DNA from 2 places in the Lactobacillus sp. UMNPBX6 genome. Region 1 is predicted to be linked to the other one. Evidence: a T-box and tRNA genes for the amino acid it is inferred to sense, from the RefSeq annotation. Region 1 holds a T-box; the other holds one or more tRNA genes.
What was found. A T-box is a leader RNA that pairs with one kind of tRNA and senses whether it is charged. The one in region 1 lies ahead of leuS (leucine--tRNA ligase), so its partner is inferred to be a tRNA-Leu.
Positions count from the first base shown of each region.

Region 2: it encodes a tRNA-Leu, which carries the amino acid that the T-box ahead of leuS (leucine--tRNA ligase) is inferred to sense. The anticodon was not compared.

Region 1 is NZ_PCZD01000055.1:1,897-10,095, reverse strand. It holds gene CP357_RS08300 (polysaccharide biosynthesis protein) at 1-1,137, opposite strand, end outside; gene leuS (leucine--tRNA ligase) at 1,231-3,645, opposite strand; T-box leader at 3,686-3,878, opposite strand; gene CP357_RS08290 (phosphatase PAP2 family protein) at 3,935-4,597, shown strand; gene CP357_RS08285 (polyprenyl synthetase family protein) at 4,734-5,714, shown strand; gene CP357_RS08280 (MDR family MFS transporter) at 5,754-7,214, opposite strand; gene metK (methionine adenosyltransferase) at 7,233-8,199, opposite strand, start outside.
Region 2 is NZ_PCZD01000020.1:3,583-27,163, forward strand. It holds gene gatA (Asp-tRNA(Asn)/Glu-tRNA(Gln) amidotransferase subunit GatA) at 1-1,053, opposite strand, end outside; gene gatC (Asp-tRNA(Asn)/Glu-tRNA(Gln) amidotransferase subunit GatC) at 1,053-1,361, opposite strand; gene CP357_RS04720 (CamS family sex pheromone protein) at 1,373-2,521, opposite strand; gene ligA (NAD-dependent DNA ligase LigA) at 2,534-4,540, opposite strand; gene pcrA (DNA helicase PcrA) at 4,581-6,827, opposite strand; gene CP357_RS04735 (glycoside hydrolase family 73 protein) at 6,913-7,560, opposite strand; tRNA gene CP357_RS04740 (tRNA-Leu) at 7,645-7,732, opposite strand; gene CP357_RS04745 (SprT family protein) at 7,798-8,268, opposite strand; gene CP357_RS04750 (glycosyltransferase family 32 protein) at 8,256-8,954, opposite strand; gene CP357_RS04755 (oligosaccharide flippase family protein) at 8,957-10,387, opposite strand; gene CP357_RS04760 (CDP-glycerol glycerophosphotransferase family protein) at 10,392-11,546, opposite strand; gene CP357_RS04765 (calcium-translocating P-type ATPase, PMCA-type) at 11,633-14,302, opposite strand; gene nadE (ammonia-dependent NAD(+) synthetase) at 14,492-15,322, opposite strand; gene CP357_RS04775 (nicotinate phosphoribosyltransferase) at 15,319-16,797, opposite strand; gene CP357_RS04780 (glycosyltransferase family 4 protein) at 16,882-17,982, opposite strand; gene CP357_RS04785 (WecB/TagA/CpsF family glycosyltransferase) at 17,990-18,718, opposite strand; gene tagD (glycerol-3-phosphate cytidylyltransferase) at 18,848-19,234, shown strand; gene CP357_RS04795 (GntR family transcriptional regulator) at 19,299-20,000, opposite strand; gene CP357_RS04800 (hypothetical protein) at 20,089-21,204, opposite strand; gene CP357_RS04805 (peptide ABC transporter substrate-binding protein) at 21,322-22,908, opposite strand; tRNA gene CP357_RS04810 (tRNA-Gln) at 23,097-23,168, opposite strand; tRNA gene CP357_RS04815 (tRNA-Tyr) at 23,203-23,284, opposite strand; gene CP357_RS04820 (hypothetical protein) at 23,358-23,581, opposite strand, start outside.

The DNA of each region.
Region 1 (8,199 bases):
GTTGCTACCTAATGGATCTGGGCCATAGAAAACCGTATAAATCGGTTTACTAATAGCGGCCATTCCGAATGCAGCAGGAATCATCACGAACAAGAACAAGTCCATCGTATTAGCAATTTGCTTAGAGATGCTCTTAAAATCGCCTCTAGTATGTGCAGCTGACAAAAGCGGAATCGCTGTCACTGCCATTGCACTTGCCAAAGACACGATAATCATGATCAACTTATTGGCATTAAGACCAAATAATGCATACCAATCTTCAATTGTATCTGAACTTGCATGAACCAGCCCTGCAATCATTGGGTGGAATGTATATTGGTCTACTAATGAGAATAAAGTTATTCCTGAATCGATAATAATAAATGGAATTGCCTGTTCAATAATTTCCGCAAATAGTTCGGTTGTGGAAACTTTTAACCTATTATTCGAATTAGCAACCAAATTATCTAATTGTTTTCGCCGTGAAAACAATAACCAAACTAACAGGCCAATCCCAAATGCGGCACCAATTGCGGCAGCCAAGTTTGACTGGATAACGGCATGAACATAAGAGCCGTGCTGCACTTGCATGATCACAAATGCCGTTAAAAGCATCCAAACTACTCGAGCAAATTGCTCCACAAACTGTGACATCGCACTTGGCATCATGTCCGCATACCCTTGGAAGTACCCACGCATGATACTCAAGATCGGAATAATCAAAATCGCATAAGACAAACTACGCATAACTGCAATTTGTCTTGGATCGCTTTGACTACCGTTAGATGCCAGTAGCGGTGAGGCAAAATACATGATCGCAGCAGAAATTACTCCCAAGAAGGCCATTAAAATTAACCCTTTATGGAATAATTTTCGCCCAATTCCATATTCATTTAAGGCATTATACTTAGCCACCTGTTTGGCAATCGCTCCCGGAATTCCGGCCGTCGAAATTAGAATAAATATCGTATAAATATTATAACTTCGCGCAGTTAAGGCATTGGCAATATTCCCATAGTCCCCCATCCAGGCATACCAAGGAATAATATACAACGCACCTAAGATTCTAGAAGCAATCGACCCAAAGGTCATCCAGGCAGAGCCCTTTAAAAACGTGCTTTGTGTATCTTTGCTATCTAAATTATTTTCTTCTTCCATCAATTTTTCCTAATAAAAAGCATTAACTAATTAATTGTCACTCAATTTGCTTCATAAAGCTCAACTTCATAAAGCTTTTAGGAAAAACTTAACTTATTTAGCAACGATATTAACAATCTTGTTAGGTACAACGATAACCTTCTTAACGTCCTTACCTTCCAAGAATTTTTGTACGTGTGGTAAAGCCATAGCTTCTTTTTGAACAGCATCACGATCTGCATCCTTAGCTGCTTGGAACTTACCACGAAGCTTACCGTTAACTTGAACCATAATTTCCACAGTTGATTCAACTAACTTAGCTGGATCATAAGTTGGCCACTTAGCATAAGTAATTGATTCATCATGACCAAATACTTGCCAGATTTCTTCCATCATGTGTGGAGCAACTGGAGCCAAAAGCTTAACAAATCCTTCTGCGTATTCACGTGGAATACTCTTAGCCTTTTGCGCAGCATTGATGAAGACCATCATTTGAGAAATAGCGGTGTTGAAGTGAAGAGCGTCAAAGTCTTCAGTAACCTTATTAACAGTTTCTGCATAAACCTTGTCGAGTTCACCATCGTTTTTATCCACAATTCTTTCTTGTGGAATTGCCTTAAGGTCAAGGTCGTTAACAAACAAACGCCATACACGATCTAAGAACTTCTTAGTTGATGCTGGACCATTGTCATCCCAGTCAATTGAAGCATCAAGTGGTCCCATGAACATTTCGTACATTCTAAGTGAATCTGCACCGTATTCATCGATCACTTCATCTGGGTTAACTACGTTACCCTTTGACTTAGACATCTTTTCGTGGTTCTTCAAGATTAAGCCTTGGTTGTACAAACGTTGGAATGGTTCCTTGGTTGGAACAACACCCAAGTCGTAAAGAACCTTGTGCCAGAATCTAGCGTAAAGAAGGTGACGAACTGCATGTTCTGCACCACCGATGTAAAGGTCAACTGGAAGCCATTGCTTCAATAAGTCGTAATCAGCTAATTCTTTATCATTGTGTGGATCAACATAACGTAAGTAGTACCAACTTGAACCAGCCCAGTTAGGCATAGTGTTGGTTTCGCGCTTACCTTTTCGACCATTTTCATCAACTACGTTTACCCAGTCAGTTAAGTTAGCTAATGGACTTTCTGGAGTACCGGATGGCTTGATATCAGTTGCATGTGGTAAACGAAGTGGAAGTTGATCCTCTGGAACAAGTGAAGTAGTACCGTCTTCCCAGTGGATAACTGGAATTGGTTCACCCCAGTAACGTTGACGACTGAAGTCCCAGTCACGAAGCTTGTAGTTAACTTTCTTTTCACCGCAGTTGTGTTCTTCAAGCCAGTCAACCATCTTCTTCTTGGCATCCTTGATGTCCAAACCATTCAAGAATTCTGAGTTAATGTGTGGACCATCTTCAGTGAAGGCAGCCTTAGATAAGTTGCCACCTTCAAGTACTTGATTAATTGGCAAATCAAACTTTTTAGCAAAATCATAGTCACGATCATCGTGAGCTGGAACTGCCATTACGGCACCAGTACCGTAACTTGCTAAAACGTAGTCAGAAATCCAAATTGGAACTTCTTTGCCGTTAACTGGGTTAATTGCGTAAGCACCAGTAAATACACCGGTCTTATCCTTGTTTAAATCAGTTCTTTCAAGGTCTGACTTAGATTCAATCTTCTTGATGTAAGCATTAACTTCGTCTCTATGACCGTCAGTGGTAATTTCTTGCACCAACTTGTTTTCTGGAGCAAGAACAGTGTATGAACAACCAAACAAGGTATCAGGACGGGTAGTAAAGATATCAAAAGTCTTGTCACTGTCTTTAATCTTGAAAGTTACTTGTGCACCAACTGAACGACCAATCCAGTTACGTTGCATTTCCTTAACTGGTTCTGGCCAATCCAAATCGTCAAGGTCTTCCAAAAGACGATCTGCATAAGCGGTCATTTTAAGCATCCATTGACGCATATTACGACGGTATACTGGGTAACCACCACGTTCAGTTTTACCATCAATAACTTCTTCGTTAGCTACAACAGTACCAAGGTCTGGTGACCAGTTAACTGGAACTTCAGCTTCATAAGCAAGGCCCTTCTTATACATTTGTTCAAAGACCCATTGAGTCCACTTGTAGTAGTTAGGATCACTAGTAGTAATTTCACGATCCCAGTCGTATGAAAAGCCTAACTTGTTAAGTTGACGCTTAAAGTTGGCAATATTGTTTTTAGTAACAACTGCTGGATCTTCACCAGTCTTTAAAGCATATTGTTCTGTTGGAAGACCAAATGCATCCCAACCCATTGGGTGAAGCACATTATAGCCTTGTGCACGCTTCATACGTGAGACAATATCGGTTGCAGTATATCCTTCTGGATGACCTACGTGAAGTCCCTTACCAGATGGGAATGGGAACATGTCCAATGCATAATAATTTTTCTTCTTGGGATCTGTACCTGTCTTGAAGGTATCATGCTTTGCCCAATAATCTTGCCATTTCTTTTCGACAACTTTGTGATTATACATATTTTTCCTCTCTAACAAAAAAGTCCTATGATTCTATCAATCATAGGACGAAATAATCGCGGTACCACCTAAGTTCCACATCAAAAATGTGACCCTTAATCGCTCCTTAACGCGGATGGCAACGATAGGTTTCAATACCAGGACAAGTTCACAATTCCATTCTAAGACTTCACAGCAACCAGTCTCTCTCTGAAAAAATATCCTTGTTACTACTTCCTGACCTTTATTTTCTTATAGATAATGATTATAATTTACCACAAATGCTAAAAATTACAAGGGGAGACTTTTTTTGATTAATACAAAAAATCCACCAAGAGATACTCTGGTTCCAGGGATAATCTTTGTGGTCATCTACGCAGCGTGGGCGATGCTTGTTTCATCTGGTTCACCGTTTATCCACAGTTTCGACAATGCAGTCATCAGCATTGTCTGCAATAATAATCCGACAAATGTCGCTTTTGCAAAAACCTTTACCAATTTAGGCAATACCAGCACGATTACGATAGAAACAATTATCTTATTTATTCTTTTAATTACGTTTAAACAATATGCTTATGCTTGGTTCACAGCAGGCGTCATGATCTGTGCCAACGGTTATAACTGGATTATCAAACACGCAGTTGAGCGCCAACGTCCAACCGTTCACCATTTAGTTTATGCCGATGGCTACAGTTTTCCATCAGGTCACTCAGTTGGTAGTGCCGCATTATTTGGAGTTTTAATTATCTTGACAATTTTATTAATTAAAAGCAAATTCTGGAAAACTCTATTAATTATCATTTGGGCGTTGTTCCCGATCTTGATCGGCTACACAAGAATATTCGTCCATGTGCATTATCCATCTGATGTCTTTGGAGGTTGGATTGAAGGAATTACCTTTGTTTTACTTGGTTATTCATTCTTATACCACTTTTACATTGAACCAAAAATGTTAGAAAAATCGCGAAAATAAACAAAAAGACTAGTGAATTTAATTTTCACTAGTTTTTTTGTTGGTTAGATTCACAATCTGCGTAATAATAAGTAATGTAACTATTTGAACAAATCAATTAAACGATAATAATTTTATTAGTTTAAGGAAACAATTTATGAAAAATTTTAAGCCTTGGAAAAAATATCCACTTATTGCTGATGAATTAGCTGAAGTCGATGCTTTGATTCAGCACACCATTCAAACTCCTCATCAGAGTTTACAGACTGCTTTATTAACAATGGCCGACAACGGTGGCAAATATCTGCGCCCCAGCCTTTTATTATTAGCAGCACATGTAGTCGGAAAAGTTAATCAACAAACTATTAATTTAGCTTCATCTATCGAAATTTTGCATATGGCAACTTTGATTCATGATGATATCATCGATGATTCTGATCTGCGTAGAGGCAATATCAGCATTCAAGCAGAGTTTGGCAAAGATGTCGCTGTGTACGCTGGTGATTTATTATTCACCAACTTTTTTGATTTAATGCTGGATACAACTGCAGAACACGAGTATCTGGTGCGCAACGCGCAAACTATGAGCCATATTTTAAATGGAGAACTCGGTCAAATGGCTGAACGCTTTAACTTAGAGCAGACCTTTACGGATTATCTAAACGATATCAAAGGTAAAACCGCCGCCCTCTTCCGTTTAGCAGCTGAAGAAGGTGCACATTTTGCGGGTGGGAATGCCGAAGAAAGTGAAGCTTTAGCCAATTTTGGAGAAAATCTAGGAATCGCATTTCAAATTGTAGATGATTTATTAGACTACACAGGCAGCGACAAACTCAATAAGCCTACTTTAGAAGATTTAGCTACCGGTGTTTATTCCTTGCCACTTTTGCTTGCACTTGATCAGCCCGAGTTAAGACAAAAGCTGTTGCCTATTTTAAATAAAAAACGCGAAATGTCCGTTTCAGATATGCAACTAATTCAAGAAATTCTCGTTAATAGTTCCGTTATTGAGAAAAGTAGGAAACTCGCTCAAGATTATGCCCAAAAAGCGGTTGACTGTTTAGCTATTTTTCCAAATAATAGTGCAACAACATTACTTAAGAAAATGCCGCAACAATTGTTGAAACGCAGCTTTTAAAACAAAAATCCAGACGCATTAAAGATGCATCTGGATTTTTTATTTGGTATTAATTTTTTGATCACGATATGTTCGGTTCAAAACGATGGAAACAATTATCACGATTAATGAAACAAAATATACGGCTTTTAATCCACCCAAAAGAACTTGACGCAACTGTGGAATCGTATTGGCTGCTAGCGTCTTGGCATTTTCCGCAGAAACGATTTTATTCATCATCCCTTGAGTCAATCCAGGGTGCTTAGCTAAACCATGAGCTACCGCCGTATTAAAGGCAATACCGTAGATTGAAATCATCATAGTTTGACCCAAATATTTCATCAAAGTATTAAATGAAGTTGCTACCCCAATGTCAGACTTAGATACTAGCACTTGAGAATGAACCTGAGATGCCGTTGTAATAACCCCAAATGCGGTACCGTTAAAGGCTGCGACAATACAGAATACCCAGAATGGTGTGTAAATTGGTACTAAAAGCAATACCAAATCTGTGATCACCAATACGCCTAACATATAATCATAAGTCCGCTTAATACCCCAGCGGCCAAGCATCCAGCCTAGAATAAACGAACCTACAATCCACATTAAAGAACTTGGTGTAACGGCAAAACCAGCAAGCGAGGCGTTAGTTCCGTTAATTCCCTGCATCCAAGTTGGAATATAGAATTCAAAGCCAATAACTACCCCACAGATAAGTAGAGTAATTAGATTGATTGCCAGGAACTCTCTATTTTTCAGCATTGATAACGGCATTATTGGGTCCTTAGCGCGCTTTTCTGCCTTAAAGAAGGCAATTACCGATACCACAATTAAAAGAGCTAAAATAGCCATTATTGCAATATTGGTATTTTCGCCAAGATCCTGTAAGAAGAACATCAAAGCTAGCAGTAAAATTACCAACCAAGTTGTACCTTGCAAGTCCAACTTTGATTTGGCATTGTGCTTTGGTTCTTTTAAATAGAAAATAACCAGCAAAAAGGCGATAATTCCGATCGGAACATTAATATAAAAGACCCAGTGCCAAGACAGATGTTGAACAATAAAACCACCTAATAGTGGTGCAATTACTGAGGCTACTCCCCAAAAGCCAGAATTGAGTCCTAACAGTTTTGCCCGTTTTTGCAAAGTATATAAATCCGCAATCAGCGTAATAGCCACCGGTTGAACTGCTCCTGAACCTAATCCTTGAATTGCTCTAAATACAATTAATTCAATCATATTCTGAGCTAAGCCACACAATGACGATCCAATGACAAAGAGTGCAATCCCAAATAAAAAAACTGGCTTTCGCCCAATGCTATCTGCCAGTTTTCCATATAAAGGAGTTGACACAGCCGTCATCAAAAGAAAGATTGATACAACCCAATTCATAATTTCCAATCCATTCAGATCAGAAACTATGGTTGGCATCGCAGTAGAAACAATCGTTCCTTCAACACCAGACATAAAAGTAGTCATAAAAATCGCAAGCGTGACTAGTGACACGTTTGTTTTTTTCATTTTTACTCCCTCTTTTTATTATTTATTGTTTTTGATGTAATCAAGTAAATCTTGAGTTTTATCGGTCTTTTCCCACGGTAAATCGACATCTGTTCTGCCGAAGTGACCATATGCGGCAGTTTGTTCATAAATAGGACGACGCAAATCAAGCATCTTGATGATACCTGCTGGACGAAGATCAAAGACATGACGAACTGCTTCAGTCAAAAGATCATCATCCACCTTACCGGTACCAGCTGTATCAATCATAATTGATACTGGGTGAGCCACACCGATTGCGTAGGCTAATTGTACTTCACAGCGATATGCAAGACCAGCTGCCACGATATTTTTAGCAATATAGCGAGCTGCATAACTAGCACTACGGTCAACCTTTGTTGGGTCTTTACCTGAGAAGGCACCACCACCATGACGAGCATAACCACCATAAGTATCAACGATGATCTTACGTCCAGTTAAACCAGAGTCACCCTTTGGTCCACCAATAACGAAGCGTCCAGATGGGTTAATCAAGAACTTGGTCTTTTCATCCAAGTAGCGAGCTGGAATAACTTCTTTAATTACTAAATCGATCATTGCTCGACGAATTTCGTCATTAGATACTTCTGCATCAGTTTGAGTAGAAATAACTACAGTATCAACACGAAGTGGATTCTTGTTCTCATCGTATTCAACTGTAACTTGTGCCTTAGCATCTGGACGAAGCCATTCTAGAGTATGATCCTTTCTCAATGAGGCAACACGTCTCATTAAGCGATGAGCAAGTGAGATTGGCAAAGGCATTAATTCTGGTGTTTCCTTAATAGCAAAACCAAACATCAAACCTTGGTCACCCGCACCAATTTGATCCAATTCGTCTTGATCAGACTCATTTTCTCTAGTTTCAAGTGAATGATCTACACCACCCGCAATATCAGGTGATTGCTCATCAATATCCACCATGACGGCACAGTTATTGCCATCAAAACCTAATTCAGGACGATCA
Region 2 (23,581 bases), on a different contig from region 1:
CATGATACGACGCTTAACTTCTGCACCAAAACCTTCAGAACGTGATTTAACGTAAACATCAAGCAAGTTCTTAGTGTCTTCTGCACGATAACCGTAACGAATACCATCGTATCTTTGAAGGTTTGATGAAGCTTCACTTGAAGCGATGATGTAGTAGTCTGGCACAACGTACTTAGTATGTGGCAATGATACTTCATTGATGATTGCACCGGCATCCTTTAAAGCATCAATTTGCTTTTGGATAACTTCACGCATTTCACCACTAACTGCTTCCATGTATTCCTTAGGAACGGCTACGCGAAGACCCTTAACATCTTGGCCAATAAACTTGGTAAAGTCAGGAACTTCACGAGTTGAAACAGTTGAATCGTGTTCATCGCCACCTGCAATTACATTAAGTACTTCTGCTGAATCCTTAACGCGCTTAGTCATTACACCAATTTGATCAAGTGAAGAACCAAATGCGATAAGACCCCAACGAGATACACGGCCATAAGTTGGCTTAATACCAAAAATACCATTGAATGCAGCTGGTTGACGAATTGAACCACCAGTATCTGAACCAAGAGCTGCTACAACTTGACCACCAGCAACTGCTGCTGCAGAACCACCGGATGAACCACCAGGAACCTTATCTAAGTTCCATGGGTTATGGGTTGCACCATAGTATGAGTGTTCAGTTGAAGAACCCATAGCAAATTCATCCATGTTGGTCTTACCAACAAAGGTTGCTCCAGCCTTCTTAAGCTTAGAAACAACTGTTGCATCATACATTGGCATGTAATTGTACAACATATGACTTGCTGCAGTAGTCTTAATACCATTAGTAATAATGTTGTCCTTAATGGCAATTGGAATACCTGCTAATTTACTCTTTGAAAAATCAAGGTTTTCTGCAGGCTTTGCATCATCTACTACAGTAATCCAAGCATTTAACTTCTTATCTGTGTCTTTAATGTTTGCCACAGTATCTTGAGCCAACTTATCTGCTGACAAGTCACCGCTGGCAAGCTTTTTATTTAATGAATCAATATTTTCGTTTAAGTAATTCATTACTCGTCCTCATCCTTATTAATAATTACAGGAACCTTAATGTAGCCGTTAGCCTTTTCAGGAACATTAGCCATTAATGTTTCTCTGTTTTGTCCTTGCCAGTGTTCAGGTTTATCTTCTCTAAATACAGTATCACGATCAACAACTTGAACAGTTTCTTCAACGCCTTCAGTATCAACTTCACTAAGTTGATCTGCCATGTTGATAATTGATCCCATTTGATCTGTAAATTTATCTAATTCCTCTTCATTAAACGCAAGTCGCGAAAGAGTCGCAACGTGTTTAATGGTATCTTTTGTGATTTCCACGCAAATACCTCCTATTCGCCGCCATATACATGGACTTGATAATCACTGTCGCCGGTTTCCTTAGCAATTAATGCTTGCACATCATCAACCGATCCAATTTTAATTTCAATTGGAACATTATTAGACAGATATTTCTTTGCCGATGACAAAACTAAACGAGTAAAACTCTGAATTTGCTCATAACCATAAAATTGTGTGGTAATTGAAATATTTTCTTGAGCAAGCTTGCCATTATCATAACGCAAAGTTGCTGTTACTCCACTAATATTAGGGAAGTAATTTTGAATAGCTGCCTTAAAATCATTAAAGTGAGATGCATCATCACTATTAATTGCTTTTTCATTACCAGTTGTCGGTAAAACTTGCATTTTTTCCGACACGGATTTCCATTTAGTTATTTTACTACTATTAGCGGCCGCTGTCCCGTAAGCAAAGTAAGTTCCGCCAACTAATGAATCTTTTTCTGTCTTTGAGAACAATCCAATGGTAATTGGAATATTCTTCAAAGCCTTCTTCTTACGCAAACGAGCTACAATTTCATTAGCAATTTTTTCACCTTGAGCCTTTTGTTCAGCTCTTGAAATTTCAGTCTTAAATTCTGCACCATCACGCTTTTTTTGGTAATAGTCAACAGAATTCATTGCTAAACCTAAGCTCATTCCACCAAGTTGATACTTTGAACCTGAACCAGTTAAATAGTCTTGCTCTACAATTTCTTCCAAATAAATTGGATTACGAGTATCAGGACCATTTTTACCATTATCAGCTGGATTCAAGCCCTTTGGATTGCTCTTAGACTTTCTAATCAGCCAATCTGTTACTGTTGAAGTATCTAAGTATTGTCCTTCTTGGAACACATATTGGTTAGGTGAAAATTGATTTTTAGAAATCTGGATTAAGCCACGCTCTAATTCACGCGTATCAACTGAATTATCATTATCAGTTGCGGTTAAACCAGCAATTGGACTAATTACATAGCGACCATTTTTCATTAAAACGGTGTAGCCATTTTTACCTGTATTGGTTGTTTGATAACTTTTCTTTTTAGCTGTTGAAGTAGTAGTGGCATTATTTGCTAAACTTGAATCTTTTAATTTACCACAACCACTCAGAGTGAGCATAGCCCCAGCTAAAGCTATAATCTGCAAATATTTTTTCACAATAATTGTCCTTTATTCAATTTGTGCGATTGCCTCTTCTTCAGTCAGAAGTGGTACTCCCAGTTGCTCAGCTTTATTATACTTAGATCCAGCATCTTTTCCATAAATTACGTAATCAGTTTTACGCGATACAGATCCTGTGACCTTAGCACCTAAAGCCTGCAATTTCTTGGTAAATTCACTTCTTGTATAATGCTCTAATTTACCTGTTAAAACAACGGTTTTATCTTTAAATGGATTATCTGGTGCTGCTTCTGGTTCATCTGCACCTAAGTAGTCCATATTAAGTCCGCTTTCTCTTAATTCTTCAATTAATTTTTGTGCTTCAGGTTGAGCAAAATATGTTGTCATTGATTCTGCAATCGTCATGCCTATTGTATCGATTGAAGCAATATCTTGCACCCCTAGTGACATAATCTTTGCTAGATTTTTAAACTTTTGCGCAATTAAGCGGGCTGCCTTAGCCCCAACATGGTCAATTCCTAAACCAGTAATCAATAATTCAACAGAATTATTTTTGGAATTATTAATTGCCGTTAACAAATTATTGATGGATTTTTCTTTAAAGTGATCAAGTTGGGCAAGATCTTCATTTGTTAAATGATAAAGATCAGCTACATTATGCACTAAGTCCTTAGCAATCAATTGCTTAACAATTTTAGGACCTAAACCTGCAATATTCATGGCAGGACGAGAAGCAAAGTGAGTAATGCCTTCTTCCACTTGAGCTGGACAAGATGGATTAATGCAACGCAAGGCTACTTCATCTTCTAAGTGGACTAATTTTTGCCCGCAGGACGGACAAGTAGTAGGAATTTCATAAGGCACAGAATCTGCTGGTCTCTTTGATAAAACCACTTCAGAAATCTCAGGGATAATATCGCCGGCTTTATGAAGCTTAACGGTATCACCAATCCGAACGCCTTTTTCATTCAAATAATCTGGATTGTGCAGTGAAGCTCTTGCAACGGTTGTCCCTGCCAGTTGGACAGGATCCATGACTGCCGTTGGCGTTACAACACCAGTTCGGCCAACTGTCCAAACAATATCACGCACGATCGTTTCTTGCTCTTCTGGTGGGAACTTATAAGCAATCTCCCAGCGTGGCACCTTCACGGTATTTCCTAATTGCTGTTCAAGACTTAAATCATCAACTTTTAGAACAATTCCATCAATACCATATGTTAGACTATTACGCTTAGCCGTGTATTCGTCGATAAAATTAAACACTTCATCAAGGTTAGCTAATTTGCGACCTGTTTCATTAGTATGAAAACCTAATTCATGCATGCGTTCAATCGCTTGGTGCTGACTGGTAATCTCGCGCGGTGGATTAACCCATGTATAAATAAAAGTACTTAGTTGACGTTTCTTAGTAACCTTAGGATCAAGCTGACGAAGTGAGCCAGCAGCCGCATTACGTGGATTTGCAAAAACGATCAAGCCTTCTTCTTCACGCTCTTGGTTTAACTTGGCAAAAGCTTCTTTTCCCATATAACATTCGCCGCGAACCTCAGTAGTTAAAGGTTCTGGTAAAACTTGAGGAATATCCGCAATATAACGTGCATTAGCCGTTACATCTTCACCAACATAACCATTGCCTCGAGTCGATGCACGAACCAATTTACCGTCTTGATATTCAAGTGATAAAGATAAGCCATCGATCTTTAATTCGACATTATATTCCACGGGGTGACCAACCAGCTTTTGCATTCGTTGGTCAAATTCCTTAAGTTCTTCCTTAGAAAAAACATCCCCCATTGAAAGCATAGGAATTGGATGGTTAACCTTTGTAAAATCACTATCGATTTCTCCACCTACACGCTGAGTGATTGAATCAGGCGTAACAATTTCAGGGAAAGCTTTTTCTAATTCAAGCAAACGGTTGTAATTTTGATCATAAACATTGTCTTCAACTTCAGGCGCATCTTTAGAGTAATACGCATCGGCCCATTCATCTAGCTGGGTTCTAAGAGAAGCTGCTTCTTTTTTAGCTTCATCAAGAGTAATCTTAGCCATTTTTACCTCCTGATTAAAAATCCTTTTATTTTTATCTTTATTATACCTTCTTAATAGGCGCAAAAGCTGCTAGAAGACGCTTAATTCCTTTATCTGGGAAGGCAATATCTAATTCCATATCTTCCCCTGTGCCATTGACTTTGGTTACAACACCGCGGCCCCAAGCTTTATGTTCAACTTGATCGCCAACACTCCAGCCTTTCTTTTCGGCACCTACAGCACCAGAAGCCTTTTTAGCAGTATAAACTTGGGCACGAGCTCGTTCAGCTTTACGCGTAAATGGTGCAGGTTGTGATTGAAAATTAGATTTAATAAAGCTACTTTGAAGTTGATTGCTTTCTTCTTTTTGCAAATCTTTAGGATCAATTTCATCCAAAAATCTTGAAGGTGGATTATTTTGCATACGACCGTACATCATCCGTGAATATGCATTAGTCAAATAAAGTTCCTTCTTAGCTCTAGTAATTCCTACATAAGCTAAACGGCGCTCTTCTTCAAGTTCATTATCATCCATCATTGCTCGCTGCAATGGGAACAACCCATCTTCCATGCCGACCAAGAAAACAACTGGGAATTCTAGACCTTTAGCAGCATGCAAAGTCATTAAAGCAACTTGATTATCATCTTCATCTAAATCATCCTGATCGCTCAATAATGAAACTTCTGCTAAGAAGTCACTCAACGGATTTGATTCATCTTCATCGGGCTCATAATGATCATCAAAACGCTTAGTAACTGATAAGAATTCATCCAAGTTCTCTAATCTAGTTTCAGCTTCAATAGTATTTTCTGCTCTTAAAGCATCAGTATATTCAAAGTCAGACAAGATCTTTTCAGTTAAACCAGTTACGCCATGCGTTTGTGCATAAGATATTGCATCCCTCAATTTTGTGCCAAAATCGCTTAACTTTTTAGCAGCTCTGGTATTAATTGGACTTTCTGCCACATGATCCATGGCATCCAAGGCATTATAGTGATTTTCATCCGCAAATGCCAACAACTTATCCACAGTCGCTGCACCAATACCACGCTTAGGTACATTGATAATACGATTCATACTCATTGTATCCGCAGGATTTGCAACCAACTTCAAGTAAGCCATAATATCTTTAATTTCTTTACGGTCGTAGAATTTGTGACCTCCCACGATTTGATAAGGAATATTAGATTTAACAAAAGCTTCTTCGACTGTACGAGATTGGGCGTTAGTTCGATAAAGAATGGCAAAATCTTTATAGGTGCGTTTTTTAGCTTCTACTTCTTCCTTAATTTTTGAAATAATGTAGTGGGCTTCATCATCACCACTTTGGGCTTGATAATAAGTAACCTTGGCACCCTCGCCTTGATCAGTCCATAAATTCTTTGCCTTACGGTTCTGATTATTTTTAATCACTGAGTTTGCGGCTGATAAGATATGACCAGTTGAACGGTAATTCTGTTCTAGCTTAACAGTTCTAACTCCATCAGTTTTGTAATCTTGCTCAAAATTCATGATGTTTTCCATGTTAGCACCACGCCAGCCATAGATTGACTGATCAGCATCCCCAACTACACAAATATTTTTATATTGTGCAGCTAATGCATGACAGAGTTCATACTGAGCTTGGTTAGTATCCTGATATTCATCTACCAAAATGTAACGGAACTTATTTTGATAATAATGAAGAGTATCTGGATCTTTTTTAAATAAAACCAAAGTCTGCATAATCAAATCGTCAAAGTCCATAATTTGATCACGGCGCAGTCTTCTTTGATATTCTTCATATACCTTAGCTGCCATTTTATCAAAAGGTGAACTAGCACTTGCAGCAAAAGCCTTAGGATCAAGCAAGTCGTTCTTTCCATTAGAAATAGCAGACAAAATTCCACGTGGATCGTACATCTTAGGATTAATGTTCAAATCCTTTTCAATATGTTTTACCAAAGTCAATTGTTCTGCAGAATCCGCAATAGAAAAGTTATGACTATAGCCAATCTTATCAGCGTCTCTACGCAAAATTCGAACACAAAGGGCGTGGAAAGTCGACATCCAAATATTTTGAGCGGCTGGCCCTAGCAATTTTTGTTCACGCTCACGCATTTCATTAGCCGCCTTATTGGTGAAGGTAATGGCTAAAATATTCCATGGTGCAACTTGATTTTCTTCAACTAAGTAGGCTATTCGTCTAGTTAAAACAGAAGTTTTACCAGAACCTGCCCCAGCAACGACCAACAGTGGTCCTTCTGTAGTTTCAACCGCTTTTTTCTGTTGCGGATTCAAACCGGCTAAGATAGATTTTTCGCTCATTATTGTCCCCTTCACAAAAATAAATTTACTAATGCAACTCGAATATTATACCAAAAAAAGCAGCATTCATTTTGCTGCTTTACTTTTACTTATCATATTTTTCCAAATCAAATTGTTCAATCAAATTAATCAATTTATCCGCATAATCAGGATCGGTAGCGTAGCCATCAGTAACCAAAGCCTTCGCCTGAGTCTTATAGTCTTTAGAAGCTAAGACATGCTTATATTGTTGATGATTCCAAGTCGTTCCATTTTGGAATAGACGCGCATGCGCTCTAATCGATGCCTCATATGAATCATAAATTTGAAAGCGTGCCTTAACAGTGATCCACTTGCCCTTAACATATTCCTTAGTTGTCATCACCGCAGAAGTATTAGGATTAGTTCCCTTCACTCCAAATAAATTATTATATTTTTGTGATAAATCGCTTTGCCCGTAATTACTTTCAAGACAAGCTTGGGCAACAGTAATACTTGGTAATAAATCGTATGATTTATCTACTTCACGGGCAATCGGCCCAATCTTTTTAATAAATGCTTTCTTTTGCCGTAATAATTTTGCGGCTTCTTGTTCACGCTGCAGTTGTGCTTGTCTAATTTGTTCAGATTGAATTGCATATCTTCTGTAGTAATGAAAACCTACATATGCCACTAACAAAATAAACAAAATGATAAACACACGTACAACGGTCTTTACGCTTTTAGGTATCCTTGACTTACGCTTTTTTGCCATAATACTTATTTCCTTTAATTCATTAAGTAAAGTATAACCTATTTTTGTGTAAAAAAAAGAAGTCGCTCACTGCGACTTCTTAATTGGTGCGGGCGAGAAGACTCGAACTTCCACGATCTAAAGCGATCACAAGATCCTTAGTCTTGCGCGTCTGCCATTCCGCCACGCCCGCGGCACATCAACTATAATAGACTAAATCTAAGAGATGTGCAAGGGAAAATTGAAAATAATTTGAATTTATTTATTAGAAACTTTAAAATTTTGCTCTAAACGCAGCTGCCTCTTGCATTTACCGCATCTATACCTTCTAGTATTAATTCGGCGCATACGCGGATAATGCAAGCCGCAATTTTCACAGACATAAATATAATTAAATTTTTTACGCCGACGCAAGCCTATATCGGGTGCATAGCGACTGCCACCTACTTTTTGGAGCAAAATTTTAAAATCACGATCGCGATGATGATAACCACGATGCAATAAATGCAAGTGATAGTGACACAATTCATGCTTAATAATGCCTACCAAATATTCATGATATTGTGGCGCTAAAAAATGCGCATTAATTTCAATATGATGATCATCAAGGTGGTAACGTCCACCTGTTGTCGTCATTCGGCGATTGATTTTTACCTGATGCAAAAATGGTCTATTAAAACATTGCAGAGAAATTTGCTCTATTAAATTTTGTAATTCTACCGAATCCATTTAGCATATCGCCCAGCCTGTTTTGGAGTATTGATATGACGTTTTAAATCCGTTACGATCTTATGCTTAAAAGAATGCTTGCCGTTCATCCAAGTCCCTGTAAAAAGATGGATAGACTTGGAATCTTTGGAAGGATTGCACAATACGCCGTCTGGATAAACATGAATGCCCTCTTTAAGCATTTGTTCTTTATTACCAATTTTTAGACCATATTTATCTATCAAGATGTCAGTAACCGAAATGCTGTTGACTCCTGCCATTTGATTATGAGAATCGAATTCAAAACTGCGATCTTGATAATAATCTAAAATATCTTGCATGAAGGGATGCTTTTTCTCTGCACCAAAAATTGCGGCTGAGAGATAATCTTTGTTCTCAAAGCCAATAAAAGCCTGATCTTTTAACAAAGGAGTTAGATCATCAATTACGCGCACATCGGTATCCAAATAAATACCACCCTGCTCATAAATTGCCCGTGCACGAATATAGTCAGAAACAAAGGCCCATTTTTTAGCCTGATAGGCCTGCTCAATATATTTATTTTCATGCATGTCAAAATTATCTTCATTCCATTCAATGAATTGATAAGCAGGCAGATTTTTCTTCCAGGTCGCAATACATTCTTTAATTATTTTTGACTTAGGATTATGACCTACCCAAACATAATGAATTATTTTTGGTATCATTTTTAACCTCGTTTAAAGAAATTCTTGAGCAGTTTAACAATATCTTCGTTAAAGTCCAACTTAAACAGGAACATCAAGCCCAAATAAATTACGAGCATGATAATTGATTTAACTGCCATATTGAAAAATGCAGATGAAATAAAGTTAGGCATCAGCATCCCTGCAGCTAAGGTAATCAAAGCAATTGCAATATATTTAGGCACATCATGAAAGACATATGTAAATTGATAGCCATCGCGTACTACCCACAGTCTAAGTATCAACACAACAAATTCAGTAATTAAAATGGCGATCATTGCTCCCATCGCACCATATGGACGGTCTAGCACGTAACTTAAAACAATTTCTAAAATCGCTCCAATTACGACCGGAAAAGCATAATCACGGTCCCGACTATTAGCCAGAGCAAACTGATTAGCAAAAACCCCACCGGTTGGAATCATGATAATGGTTAAGGTAAACCAAAACATCAACGGTGTCATTGGAATATATTGATTTCCGAAAAAGAATGGCACGAATTGTTTAGTATTAGCCATAATGATTACTGCAAATAATGTCCCCAACATTACCGTGGCTTCTAGGGACTTCTTCATCACTACCTTTTGTGCTTCTTTTCCTTCACTGGCCATCTTCGGCATGATAACAAGCGAAATACTAGTGATTACGCCTAAGATCATGTTTGAGATTCTTTGCGAATTATCATAAAAAGAAACCTGGGTTGAACTTGAAAAAAACCCCAAAATTGGTTTATCTAACGATGTATAAATTTGGGTCGCAATCTGCGGAATCATTAGCGTACCAATCGCAATTGCCGTCTTTTTGAACTTATAAAAATGAGCGACTGGCTTGCCTACATAACGGTGAATGTCAAACCAAAAGACAAAGGACCCAAGCATAGTCGAAACCGACATGATTAACAAATACTTCCACAAGTCTGCTGGTGATTTTACCCATAATAAGATCAATACAACGCTGACTAGTTTTACACAAGTATTTTTCAAAACAACTCGGCCGAAGTCGGCTAACCCTTGGAAGAACCATGAGATATCCACTTGTGCAGAAATCAAATATGGCACCATTAATAATAGATAAAACCAATATTGAATATGGAATACTGTAGTAATAAAAACAGTAAAAGCAATAGTAATAATCCCAGCAATCCCCTGGAAATACCATAATCCCCAAAATGCTTTAGTTAAATCTTCAGGTGTACCATACGTCCGTGTTTTTGAAATCGTCCGCATCCCCACATAAGAAACTGACAAAATACAAAAGATCATCAAAAATTGGACTGTGTTATTAACACTACTGTAGATTCCATAAGTTTTTGGCCCTAATACCCTTGAAAGATAGGGTACTGTAATCAGCGGTACTAAAACGATAAAGATCTGATAAACCGCATTATATAAGATATTTAAAAATGTTTTACGCAATACCTTAACCTCGATATTCTTGAGTCATATATTCAAAGACATTTTGACAGTATGAATCACCCTTAGCCTCACTGGTTAAATGCAGCCAGTAAAGACGCCGATTGACAATTTGTTGATTATCAAGATGATCCAAATTATTGATTAATTCCGCTTCTGAATTAACGCAAATACCCGGTGTAATTTCATCATACGGACTAAGCAGAAGTCCACGCGTCTTTTTATATTGCTGTAAGAAGTTAGTGACAAAGACAATCGGTTTATTAAGATGCAGATAATCGAAATAAATCGATGAAAAATCGGTCATCAAGAAATCGGTATCGCCCAAGAGTTCATACAAATCATAATTGTGGTCAAATAAGTAATCATTGTTTAAAAAGGCAATGTTGGAATAATTACTCTTGAAGTTAGCGAATAAGCGCATTTCGTAGGGATGCAATTTCACAATTAAGTATTGATGTCGCTTAGCTAATTCGGCGTTTAATTTTTTCCCATCGAAGTCTTCAAATGCAAAAAAGTTACCTTCTTTGATTTTATCCATAATCGTCTTATCTTCTAACTCATACCTAAACGTAGGCATGTAAATCCCGATCTGTGCTTCTGAATCAGTAGTGTTAAACAAATCTTTTAATAATTGCTTTTTGCTAATAACAGGCTTATCTAGTAGATCTAGACGAGGAAAGCCTAACTTATGGTACTTTTCAGTTTCGATCGCCATACAGGCGCTCATGAGCGTCTCATACAAATCTGAACTTGAAGCGACGATATCTGCATTCTTATGCCACAATTTTTCATTACGCTTATTATCACGATAGCGCGTATTGTTTGCCATGATCCCCATCCGCTTAAGTGGAACACCGTGCCAAAGCTGAACGTTAATTTGATGCTTGCGTACTTTAAATGGTTGGTGCGTTGTAATGACGTAACGCGCCGCACCGATCTTTTGCCAAGCTTCCCATTTCAAGTGAGATGATGGCCATGGTTCAATCAAGCTGACGTTATATTCGGGATGATTAAGCAATAGCCATTTATAAAAGGCATAGCCATTTGAACCTGACCGACCTGAGCCATTTAAGATAACGATATTATTATTTTCCATCGTCGTAAAATGCGCTCTAAATTTCATCAATGCTAAATATAGGCGGAATAAAAAACTTTTCATCTGATAACTTCCTCAAAATAATCTGATTTAAGCATACAAAAAAAGCCTGAGTTTACTCAAGCTTTTTTCGTTTATTTTGGCAAACTTTATCTTTTTCCGGCTCTTCTTTCAAAGAATTTAACAATTTCGACAATCAAAATCATGCACAGCCCGGCAATTAAAACAACTGCCCATTGTGCACCATTAAGTTCAGTGACATCAAAGAATCTAGTCATAAATGGCAATTCAACAGCTGACATCACTAAAGCAGAGATAATGATCGCACCATTGAACCATTTGTTAGAAAAAGTATGTCTTCTAAAAATAGATTGGTGTAAGTACTTTGAATTAATTGCATGGAACAATTGGATCAAGCCTAAGGTCAAGAAAGCCATGGTTAAAGCATCCCCGTGCTGCAAAGCAGGATTATCAATATGTGGACCAACATGCAGACCAAATTGGTAAGCACCTAATACTAGGATTCCTTCCAAAATACCTTGATAAATAATTGAGCTAGCTACACCGCCGCTAAAGAAGTTGGACTTTTTACCACGAGGTTTACGCTTCATGATGCCATCTTCAACTGGCTCCACACCTAAGGCGATGGCTGGCAAGGTATCAGTTACCAAGTTAATCCAAAGAAGCTGCACTGGAGCTAAGATATCCCAGCCCAGCATCGTCATCATAAAGACGGTTAACACTTCACCGACGTTACAACTCATTAAGTAAAGAATCGCCTTTTGAATATTGCTAAAGACTTTGCGTCCTTGCTTACCTGCTTCAACAATTGTCGCAAAGTTATCATCGGCTAAGACCATATCGGCAGCACCTTTAGACACTTCAGTACCGGTAATTCCCATACTGATCCCGATATCAGCTTGCTTTAAACTTGGAGCGTCGTTAACACCGTCACCAGTCATGGCAACGATCTTATCATTTGCCTGCCATGCCTTCACAATTCTTACTTTGTGCTCTGGCGACACACGAGCATAAACGTTATAGTCACCAACATGCTTAGTAAAGTAATCATCGCTTAATTGATCAAGCTGTGCACCAGTCAAAACACGTTCGTCATGTCCTGGCTCTAAGATCCCCAATCTTTCCGCAATCGCTTGAGCCGTTACTTGGTGGTCACCAGTAATCATAACGGTTCTAATACCAGCACTGTGAGCTTCGGCTACGGCAGCTTTCGCTTCAGGCCGTTCTGGATCAATCATGCCAACAAGTCCTACAAAAATTAAATCCTGTTCCACGTTATCAGTACTTGGATCATCGTAAGTCTGATCAATTATCTTGTAAGCTAGGCCCAAGACACGCAAGGCTTTTTTAGCCATATCTTGGTTAGTTTGTAAAATATCTTGTTTTTGCTCTGCAGTAATTGGTGAAATTTCACCATTAATTTTGACCGAAGTTACGCGCTTAAGTAATTCATCAGGAGCACCCTTAACGGCAACAAAGAACTTATCGCCATACTTATTAACGGTACTCATTAACTTACGTTCTGAATCAAATGGTACTTCTTGCACTCTCTTGTGTTCTTCAAGCAAGTCATGAACATTAATGTTTTGATCAAAAGCATATTGAATCAAAGCCGTTTCGGTAGGATCACCTAGCAAGTCCCCACCATTTTCAATCTTGGTGTCATTGGCCAAGACCATTGATAATAAGGCCGGATTGTCCTCCTCGATTTCATCATTATCATCATGCAAACTGCCGCGATAAAAAATCTTTTCGACGGTCATCCGGTTTTGCGTCAAAGTACCAGTCTTATCTGAACAAATAATGTCAGTAGCACCTAAAGTTTCAACAGCTGGCAATTTTCTGACGATAGCCTTGTGTTTGGCCATTGTTTGCGTACCTAAAGCCAAAATAATCGTAACAATTGCTGGAAGTCCTTCTGGAATAGCAGCTACGGCAAGTGAAACAGCAACTAAGAACATATCAATCAGCAAAGCATTCATTGGCTCCGTGCCTTGCTTGGTGAACATCCCGACAACAAACACAATCACACAAATAGCCAAAATCATGATCGTCAAGATCTTGCCTAAATGGTTCAAGTTTTCCTTCAAAGGAGTGTCGGTTTCATCGGCATTGTTAAGCATCGTGGCGATCTTACCAACTTCGGTATTCATCCCTGTTCCAACGACAATCCCTTCACCGCGACCATAAGTAACATTGGTACTAGAATAAGCCATGTTAATTCGATCAGCCAAGGCAATGTCATCACCTTGAAGAGTTTCATCGCTTTTATCAACAGGAACCGATTCACCGGTTAAAGCAGCTTCTTCAATTTTTAAGCTATGTGCGCTAATTAACCGCAGATCAGCTGGAACAACATCTCCAGCTTCAAGCAAGACAATATCGCCTGGTACAAGTTCTGTACTTGGAATTTGTACAATAGCATTATCTCGCCGCACATGCGCACTCGGCGTTGCCATCTGCTTTAATGCGTCGATCGCAGCTTCAGAACGTGCCTCTTGAATTACCCCTAAAACAGCGTTCAGAATAACCACGATCATGATAATTGCGGCGTCTGTCCATTCATGGGCAACTACCCCACTAAGAATTGCAGCAATGATCAAAACAATGATCATAAAATCTTTAAATTGATCAACAAAGCGCATGAACATGCTCTTCTTCTTTTTAGAAGCAAGAGAATTCGGACCATACTTTGTTAATCTCTTTTTGGCTTCTTCACTAGACAAGCCAGTGTCGATGGCGGTATTCAAATTCTCAACGACATCGGGAATTGTCTCTGTGTAATATTTTCGAGCCATTTTATTTCATCCTTTCTCATAATAAAAAAGAGACTTACATGCTTGTAGCACATAAGTCTCACAAATTAAGGTAAATCCAGAAGTGATTACTTCGGCTGTTGGATTTACCGCAAGCAAATTGCCGTTACTCCCTTATGATCAAGTTCATTATAAGAAGGTTTTGAATCTTTAACAAGTTTTAGTGAATGATTATTTCTTGTAAAAATCATCAAAAACAGTAACTGGCAAATGACGCTTGTGTTCACTCTTCTTCCATAATTTTTCGATTTGATCAGCTGCTTTATCGCTAACTTCCTTGCCTTCAAGGTAGTCATCGATTTCCTTGTAAGTTACACCCAAAGCAACTTCATCTGGCAAATCTGGCTTTTCTTCTTCAAGGTCAGCTGTAGGAGCCTTTTCATAAAGATGAGCAGGGCAACCTAATTCCTTCAAAAGCATCTTGCCTTGGCGCTTGTCTAAGCGGAACAGTGGAGTTAAGTCAGCGGCACCATCACCAAATTTGGTGTAAAAACCACTAAAGTTTTCAGCAGCATGATCAGTACCAACTACGGCACCCTTGTTAGCACCAGCAATGGCATATTGCACAACCATTCTTTGACGAGCCTTGATATTACCCTTGTTAAAGTCAGTAATCTTTTGGCCACTAGCTTCAACTACTTTCACCATAGCATCTACTGGTTCCTTGATGTTAACAATTAAATCTTGATCAGGCTTTTGAAAAGCTACAGCATCTGCAGCATCACTAGCATCAGCTTGAACGCCGTATGGCAAACGTACAGCGATAAATTGGTAAGAATCATCACCAGTTTCTTCACGCATTTCTTCAACTGCCATTTGGCAAAGCTTACCAGTTAAAGTAGAATCTTGACCACCAGAAATGCCCAACACATATGACTTCAAAAATGGATTAGCCTTTAAATAATCCTTTAAAAAATCAATTGAACGTCTGATTTCTTTTTTAGGATCAATTTCAGGTAAAACATGTTCATAGGCAATAATTTCTTTTTGTAACTCTCTCATCGACCAATGCTTCTTTCTCTAATCTTACGACGAATATCTTGAATAAGATCCATCTTACTCTCATACAAGTTTTGTGATAAATCAACTGGATATTCTTGTGGGTTCAAGCTACGCTTGTATTCATCCCATAAGCCATCCAAATTATCAGCAACAAACTTTTTAATTCCATCAAGGCTAGGTTGATTGTAAACGAGCTTACCTTCCTTAAAGATGTCGTGTAAAAGCGGAATAGCAGTGTAATCAGTAACCACCTTGTTGATGTAAGTATATTGAGGGTGGAACATGAAGAGCGCATCAAACTTGCGTGGGTCTTCATTATCACGAGATACCCAGTCACCCTCGTTCTTCTTAGCAGTATTGGCACTGATTCGCCATACTTGCTTCTTGCCTGGAGTAGATACCTTGATAGCGTTAGAAGAAATCTTCAAGGTGTCACGCATTGCGTGCATTTCGTCTTCCATGGCAACTAACTTGTAAACTGCACCAAGGGCTGGTTGGTCATAAGCGGTAATGAACTTAGTACCGATACCCCAAACATCGATCTTGGCACCTTGCATCTTCAAGTTAGTGATGGTGTTTTCGTCCAAATCGTTTGAGGCAAAAATCTTAGCATTAGGATAACCGGCATCGTCCAATTCCTTACGAACTTGCTTAGAAATGTAGGCCATGTCGCCGGAGTCGATACGAACACCTAAGAAGTTGATCTTGTCGCCCATTTCGTTAGCAACCTTGATTGCGTTAGGCACACCACTTCTAACAGTGTCGTAAGTATCTACCAAGAAGACACAATCCTTGTGGGTTTCAGCGTATGCCTTGAAGGCTTCGTATTCACTGCCGAATGCTTCAACTAAAGCGTGAGCATGAGTACCGGTGATTGGAATACCGAATAATTTACCGGCACGAACGTTACTGGTTGAGTCAAAACCACCGATGTAAGCGGCACGTGCACCCCAGATAGCTGCGTCAGTTTCTTGGGCACGACGTGAACCGAATTCCATCAAACTATCATCTTTAACTGCCAATCTAATTCTTGCAGCCTTGGTAGCAAGCAAAGTTTGGAAGTTGATGATGTTCAAAATAGCAGTTTCAACTAATTGACATTGAGCAAGAGGACCTTCAACTTGTAAAATTGGTTCATTTGCAAATACCAATTCCCCTTCCTTCATTGAACGGATGGTGAGCTTGAGCTTTAAATTGCGCAAGTAATCAATAAAGTCATCATCATAGCCTTCCTGCTCTTTCAGATATTGCAGGTCGCTTTCTTTAAACTTTAAATTCTTTAAATAATCAATAATGTGTTCCAAACCAGCATAAACAGCATAACCGTTGCCGAATGGCTCAGTTCTATAAAAAGCTTCAAAAACAGCATTGCGATCGGCAATCCCTTTCTTGAAGTAGGTATACATCATATTAATTTCGTATAAATCAGTATGCAAAGCGAGTGAATCGTCTTTGTCTAATTCTGGGTAAAACATTGTTTCCCTTTCTGTAATTAAAATTTCATTTTTCATTATTATACAGCCAATACTATCACATTGCTATTTTTGAACTTGATTTTCTTAGACGTTTTTTGACAATGTGTCGTAAACTTTTTGAATTGTCTCTAATTGATTTCTTAAAGAAAAGTGTTCTTCCGCATAACGTTTCTCATTATTGGCAATTTGACGCAATTCTTTGTTTGACTTATCTACCGCTTCGCCAATTGCCTTTGCAATCGAATCAATATCACCGGTTTTAGCAATAAAGCCGTATTCTGGCCCAGGAATCATCTTGTGAATATCCCCAACATCTGTGGACAAAATTGGGATTAAATTATCTGTGGCTTCTAAAAGCACAAGTGGAAAACTCTCTGAATATGAAGTAAGAACTGCCAAATCAATTCGCTTATATAAGCCGCTAAGCTGATGATGAGTCATAAAACCGTGAAAGGTTACTTGCGGTGCCATGTCTAATTGTCTGGTCAAAGCCTTTAAAGCCTCAAGCTGACTACCATCTCCTGCAATATGCAAACGAATATGTTGGTCGTCCAGTTTTTTAACAGCTTTTAAAAGCAATTCTTGACCCTTAACCTTTTCAGTACGGGCAACATTAATAATATTGAAATAAGTATGCTCATATTTAGCGGGAATCTCACTATCGCTGTGGAAAAAGATACCATTATAAATTACATGTACCTTACTTTTATCCACTTGTACTTTATTAATGAGCAGCTGTGCAAAACGATTAGTGACTGCAAAAACACAATCAGCTTTTCTTAGCGCACGCAAATTAAGCTTGGTGAAAATTTTTCCTAAAATGCCACGCTCCTCAAAATCCAAGTAGGGATCTGAATGCACAGTAATGCACCAAGTTGCTTTGATTTTTTTATAAATTAGAGAAAGAAAAAGGTTGGCTCTAGCCCCATGCGTATGCACAATGTCATAATGTCCATTGTTAATAAATTGGGTTAACTTACGTAAACTAGCCAAATCATAACGACTATTAGCACCAAGCACATGGGTAGTAATCCCCTTTGCACGAGCCGCCTGAGCTACAGGACCTTCAGCTAAAGTCAATAATTCAAAATCTTTACCTTCATTTTTGGCTTCAGTTAATAAATTAACAATATGTGATAAACCGCCACCATTTTCAAGGCCGGCATTTACATGCAAAACCTTCATCAATTAATTATTTTCCTCTCTTCGATTGCTTAAAGCGTACAACAAATTTAGGCAATACCATCATTCGCTTAAAACGAGATGGATTAGTAATCAAACGATAGAACCATTCTAGATGCGTCTTTTGAAAAATTTCCGGTGCTCTTTTGACCATGCCAGAGAAAACGTCAAAACTGCCACCTACACCCATCATTAAGGCTGGAGTTTCATTTCTACGTAAAATAGCTAGCAGTTTTTCTTGCTTAGGAAAACCTAGCGCTGCGAAGACCATATCTGGTTGTGTTTTTTGAATTCTACGAGCCACTAAATCTAAGTCTCCCTTAAAGTAGCCATCTTCTGCGCCGACTAAGTTAATATTAGGGTATTCTTTAGCTACCTTAGCTTGCACAGCATGAATTACTGCCGGCTTAGCACCAATCAGGTAGACGCGACTGCCGCGGTCGTTAGCCACACTCATTAACCAAGTGAACAAGTCATAACCCGTCACTCTTTCAGGTAGTGGCTGCTTAATCATCTTAGCCGCCTTAACAATACCTATACCATCCGCAGTGATATAATCTGTATCATTTTTTAAAATTTTCATGAATTCTGGGTTTTCGTTAGCTGCCATTACGATTTCAGGATTAGCAGTTACTACAAAAGTAGATAAGTGATCATTCAGTCGACTAATAAATTCATTTTGAAATTGATTAAAAGTTTTATTATCAAAATTAACGCCTAAAATATTAACTTTATCCATTTCCACACACCTCACGCGTCTTTTCATCTAGTATCTATTTTACCATTGGAATAAGCAAGTACGCGTATGATATTCAAGTTTTATCTTTTCTTCAAACATGATAAGATTGTCTTGTTAAAAGGAGAAAAAATGAAAAAGGTAATTACTTATGGCACGTTTGACCTGCTTCACTATGGTCATGTTCGTCTGCTTAAAAGAGCTAAAGAATTAGGCGATTATTTAATTGTAGGACTTTCTACTGATGAATTTAATGAATTCAAAAAGCACAAGGAAGCTTACAATACTTATCCCGAACGCAAATATATTTTGGAAGCTATTCGCTACGTTGATGAGGTTATCCCTGAAAAAGATTGGGACCAAAAAATCGACGATATTAAAAAGTACAATGTCGATACTTTTGTAATGGGCAGCGATTGGAAAGGCAAGTTTGACTTCTTAAGGCCTTATTGTAAGGTTGTTTACTTGCCAAGAACACCAGGGATTTCAACCACTAAAATCAAAGAAGATCTAAAATAAAAAAAGCTCCAGTTTCACTCAAGTTTTTGAGTGAAATTGGAGTTTTTATTTTGTCCTTTTAATTCTACTTGGAAAAAGTAAATTCAAATCGTTCAGCCACGTAACGAGCACGTGTATATTCAAATGGTTGACCACTTGAAAGTTCAGTTACCTGTCGTCTAGTGATTAAAGGTTCGCCCTTCTTGGCCTTCAATAAACGCGCATCTTGTTCATTAGCAATAGCCGCAGAAATGTGTTCCGTTACTTTGCCAATTTCAAAACCGCTACGCTTTTCCAAGGTTTCATACAAATGGCTAGAAATATCTTCTTTAGAAAAGTCTTTAACCAAATAATATGGCACCGTAACTACTTCATAACAAATCGGAATATCATCTGCATAACGAATTCTTTCCATGCGCAATACATTTTCATCCTGCTTAAGAGCTAAGCGTTCCTTTTCAGATAAAGATGGATTCCCTACTTGATAGGAAATTAATTTACTTGAAGGTACTTGGCCATTAGCTTTGGTAATTTCAGTAAACGACATGATACCAGACATTTTTTCTTGCACTTTTTGACTGGCAACATAAGTCCCGCTACCTAGTCGGCGTTCAAGAATTCCTTCTTCTTCCAATGTTTTAATTGCTTGGCGCAAAGTCATCCGTGAAACGCCAAAGCGCACTGATAGCTGACGTTCTGCTGGAATTCGGTCCCCTACTTTATAAACGTGGTTTTCAATATCGCGTTTAATCTGGTTGTGGATCTTGATGTACATTGGTTCTTCCATAACTACACCCCCAAAGTTTAATACCAATTATTATTATATGCTAAATTGGTCTAGATTGCATTTCATACACTAAGTTAATTTTGCCTGATTATTTTTTCTTAGCGGTCCAGTGCATCCCTAAAATATAAACGTTTGGACGCTTATTATATTCCACATTCAATGTATCAGTTTGCGCAGCTAAGACGTTGGTCTTTAATTTAGCTTCGTCCTGCACTGCCAAATCCGCCTGGTTAGGATGAAGAATTAAATCATGGCCATTCAATTGAGCATGTCCACTTAAGGCTAAAAAATATTCATAATTCATATTTCCGATAAAGGTTACCCGCGTAGCCTCACAACTGCTCTTATCTTGAAAATCAGCATGCTCCATCACAATGGAATTATTCATTGTCACATTAGCCTCATCAACTACGATCATGCGATCAATAGTTGAATTTTGGATAATAGTATGCGTCTTTTTATCGATATAAATCCCACCGTTAAATTTGCTATTAACGATGTTGCTCCAACAATCATCACTTAGATAAAGGCATGAATCATCCTTAGCGGTAAGAGTACTATTAAGCATATTCATCCAAGTTTGGCCGTGCAATAACACATAATCGACCTCAGAGTTATTGAGATCTAATTCCGCATTTGTTTTCAAAAAGGTATTGATACTGCCGCGAATATTAGAATTATTAATAATTGCCGTTCCGTGCCCTTCAAGAGCTAGAGCACAATAATTTTCAGATGGATAATCAATTTGTGAATCATTCATCTCTAAACGAAAATCTGCATTTTCGTACATAGAAACAGATCCACCAGTTATCTTAGTTGAATAAAGTTCAAGAGTCACTTTACCATTAATGGCAATAGCTGCCGTATCTGTACCATACCCCTTAACACAACAGTTTCTTAAAGTAACGTAACCGTTAGTTTCTATTGGTACAAAAATACTATTATTATCTGTTGTCGTATTCACGCAGAGATTTTCTAATGTGACATAACGACTATCTTCCGAAACGCTGATGTTACCATAAATAGTTGTATCCTCAGCTAAACTACCAGTTCCTTTAATTGTAATATCGGTTAATTCTCGACCTCTAGGCAAATAATAATATCCGGGTCCCAACATCAATACATCATCGGCACGCAAATCATTTAATGCATCATGCCAACTAGTAGCGCTGCTAGAGCCGCCAACTCTAATTATTCTAGCCATAAATAATCCTTTCTAGTCAAAAGTCAGCCTCTATTTTACCTGTTTTTTCTTTTAAGGCGCAATTTTATATTTTACACCAAAAGAGCAAACGCTTTGAAGCATTTGCTCAATTACATCTTATTTAATTTTTACATTCCAATAATATGCGACATTACCGTAAGGTGACAATTGGAAACCAGTCACTTTCTTATTAAGTAGGTATGATACACCAGCTTGATAAAGCGGTGCCGCAAAAGCATCCTTCTTGATCAATTGATTTTCGGCATTGATCAAAGCTTGTAATCTCTTCTTTGGATTAGTAGCATAAGTGGTTTTAGCCATATCAATTTGATGCCAGAAATTATCATTATGATAATCTGGTTGCAGGTTAAATAAACCACCCACCGTCAAGAAATCAAGCGGATCTTCATAACTAGGCTGCCAAGTACCAAAGACAAAATCATAATTATGATTAGTGGTATTAGCTAACCGTGATTTAAGTGGAATCGATTTAACTGTTAAATTAAGACCTGGAAGATTCTTCATCAAATTACTTTGAATGAATTCACCAACACGCTTAGAATCATCAACGTCAGAGGTTAATAATTCTAGGTTAATCTTTTCCTTGCCCAATTCTTTTTTGCCTAAGTTCCATTCCTTACGAGCATTCTTAGGATTATAAGTTACTAAATCACCTGCATCTTGGCGGTAATCTTTACCAGTTGACTGATCAGTAATAAAGTCAGACGCTACAATACCATTAGCTGCTTTACCTTGATGCAAAATAGTTTTAACCAATTGCTGCTTATCGATCGCTTGACTAATAGCTCGACGAATATGAACATTGCCGGTTACTTTCTTTTTAATATTGAATGAAAGGTAACCATTTGTTGGCGTTATACGCGTATGAAAATTAGGATTCTTTTCATATTGCTTAACAAAATCCGAAGTTAAAGCCGCATAGTCAAGTTGACCACTTCTAAAGAGGTTCACTCCTGTCGATGGTGTTTGTACCACTTGAACGTTGACCTTATTTAAAGCAATATCTTTCTTATTCCAATAATTAGGATTCTTTTTATATACCCACTTTAAGTTGGAGCCAGTCCAACCGGTAACTGTAAATGGTCCATTATAAACTAAATTCTTACTGCTAGTTCCATACTTAGGGCCTAACTTTTTAACGAGTTTAGTATTTTGTGGATAAAATTGTGCACCCTCTAAAATTTCTGGTAAATATGGTATAGGATAAGCCAAAGTAATCTGTAATTTATATTTACCTAACGCCTTAATTCCTAAAGAGTTAACTGGTGCCTTACCTTGTGTAATTTTAGTACCATTTTTAATAATCGCATAGCTATCACTATCTAATGAAGAATTTTTTGGATCTACAGTCCTGCGCCAAGCAGTTACATAATCCGTTGCAGTTACTGGATCTCCATTAGACCATTTTGCATTCTTACGCAAATCAAACGTATAGACGCGTTGATCTTTAGAATGCTTAACACTAGTAGCTCCAGCTAAAATAGCTTTATTATTTTTATCAAATCGGTACAAACCTTCCATTGAATTCTGTAATACTTCTGAGCTAGTAGTATCACCATACTTACTTGAATCTAAAGTAGAAATTTCATTTGAGACGTAAGTATTCATTGTTTGAGTCTTAGCTTGAGATAATCCACTGTTAGAGGAACATGCAGCTAACACCAATCCCATTTCTATGACCATTAATCCGGAAAAAAATCGCTTAAATTTTTTAATTTCCATCTCCTCCTTTACTTACTTTTTGTATAATGCTAACATTTTATAAGTATACATTATGTTAGAAATATTTCAAACAGTTTTAACTAAAAACGCAAAAAAGAAAAAGCACCATATGGTGCTTTTTCTTTGGGTTGGGTGTTCTTTTAGAACTATTGGGTTAGCTGGATTCGAACCAGCGCATGATGGTACCAAAAACCATTGCCTTACCACTTGGCTATAACCCAATACCAGCTGAACTTTTTACTTGTCGTTCAACAATGGAGGAGGGTGGATTCGAACCGCCGAACTCAGAGAGAGCGGTTTTACAGACCGCCGCGTTTAGCCACTTCGCTACTCCTCCGTTAGCTGACTTAATTATAATAACTAATATCCAGGTAAAATGCAAGGGTATTTTCAATTTTTTTGCAAATAAATTAATCCTTTTGACGTAAAACCACATATTGCCGCAACTTAGGATATTCCAATAATAAATATGTATCATAAGTCCAACTAGAACTAACGTTGAGTACCCAAATGAACCAAGAACTCTTATTGGTGAACATGACAATACTGGAAATATCTCGTAAGATTTCAATAATCAGTTTTTCTGATAGTTCTGTTTTATCCATTTCTTCACCGTAGAACAATTCGACCAGAA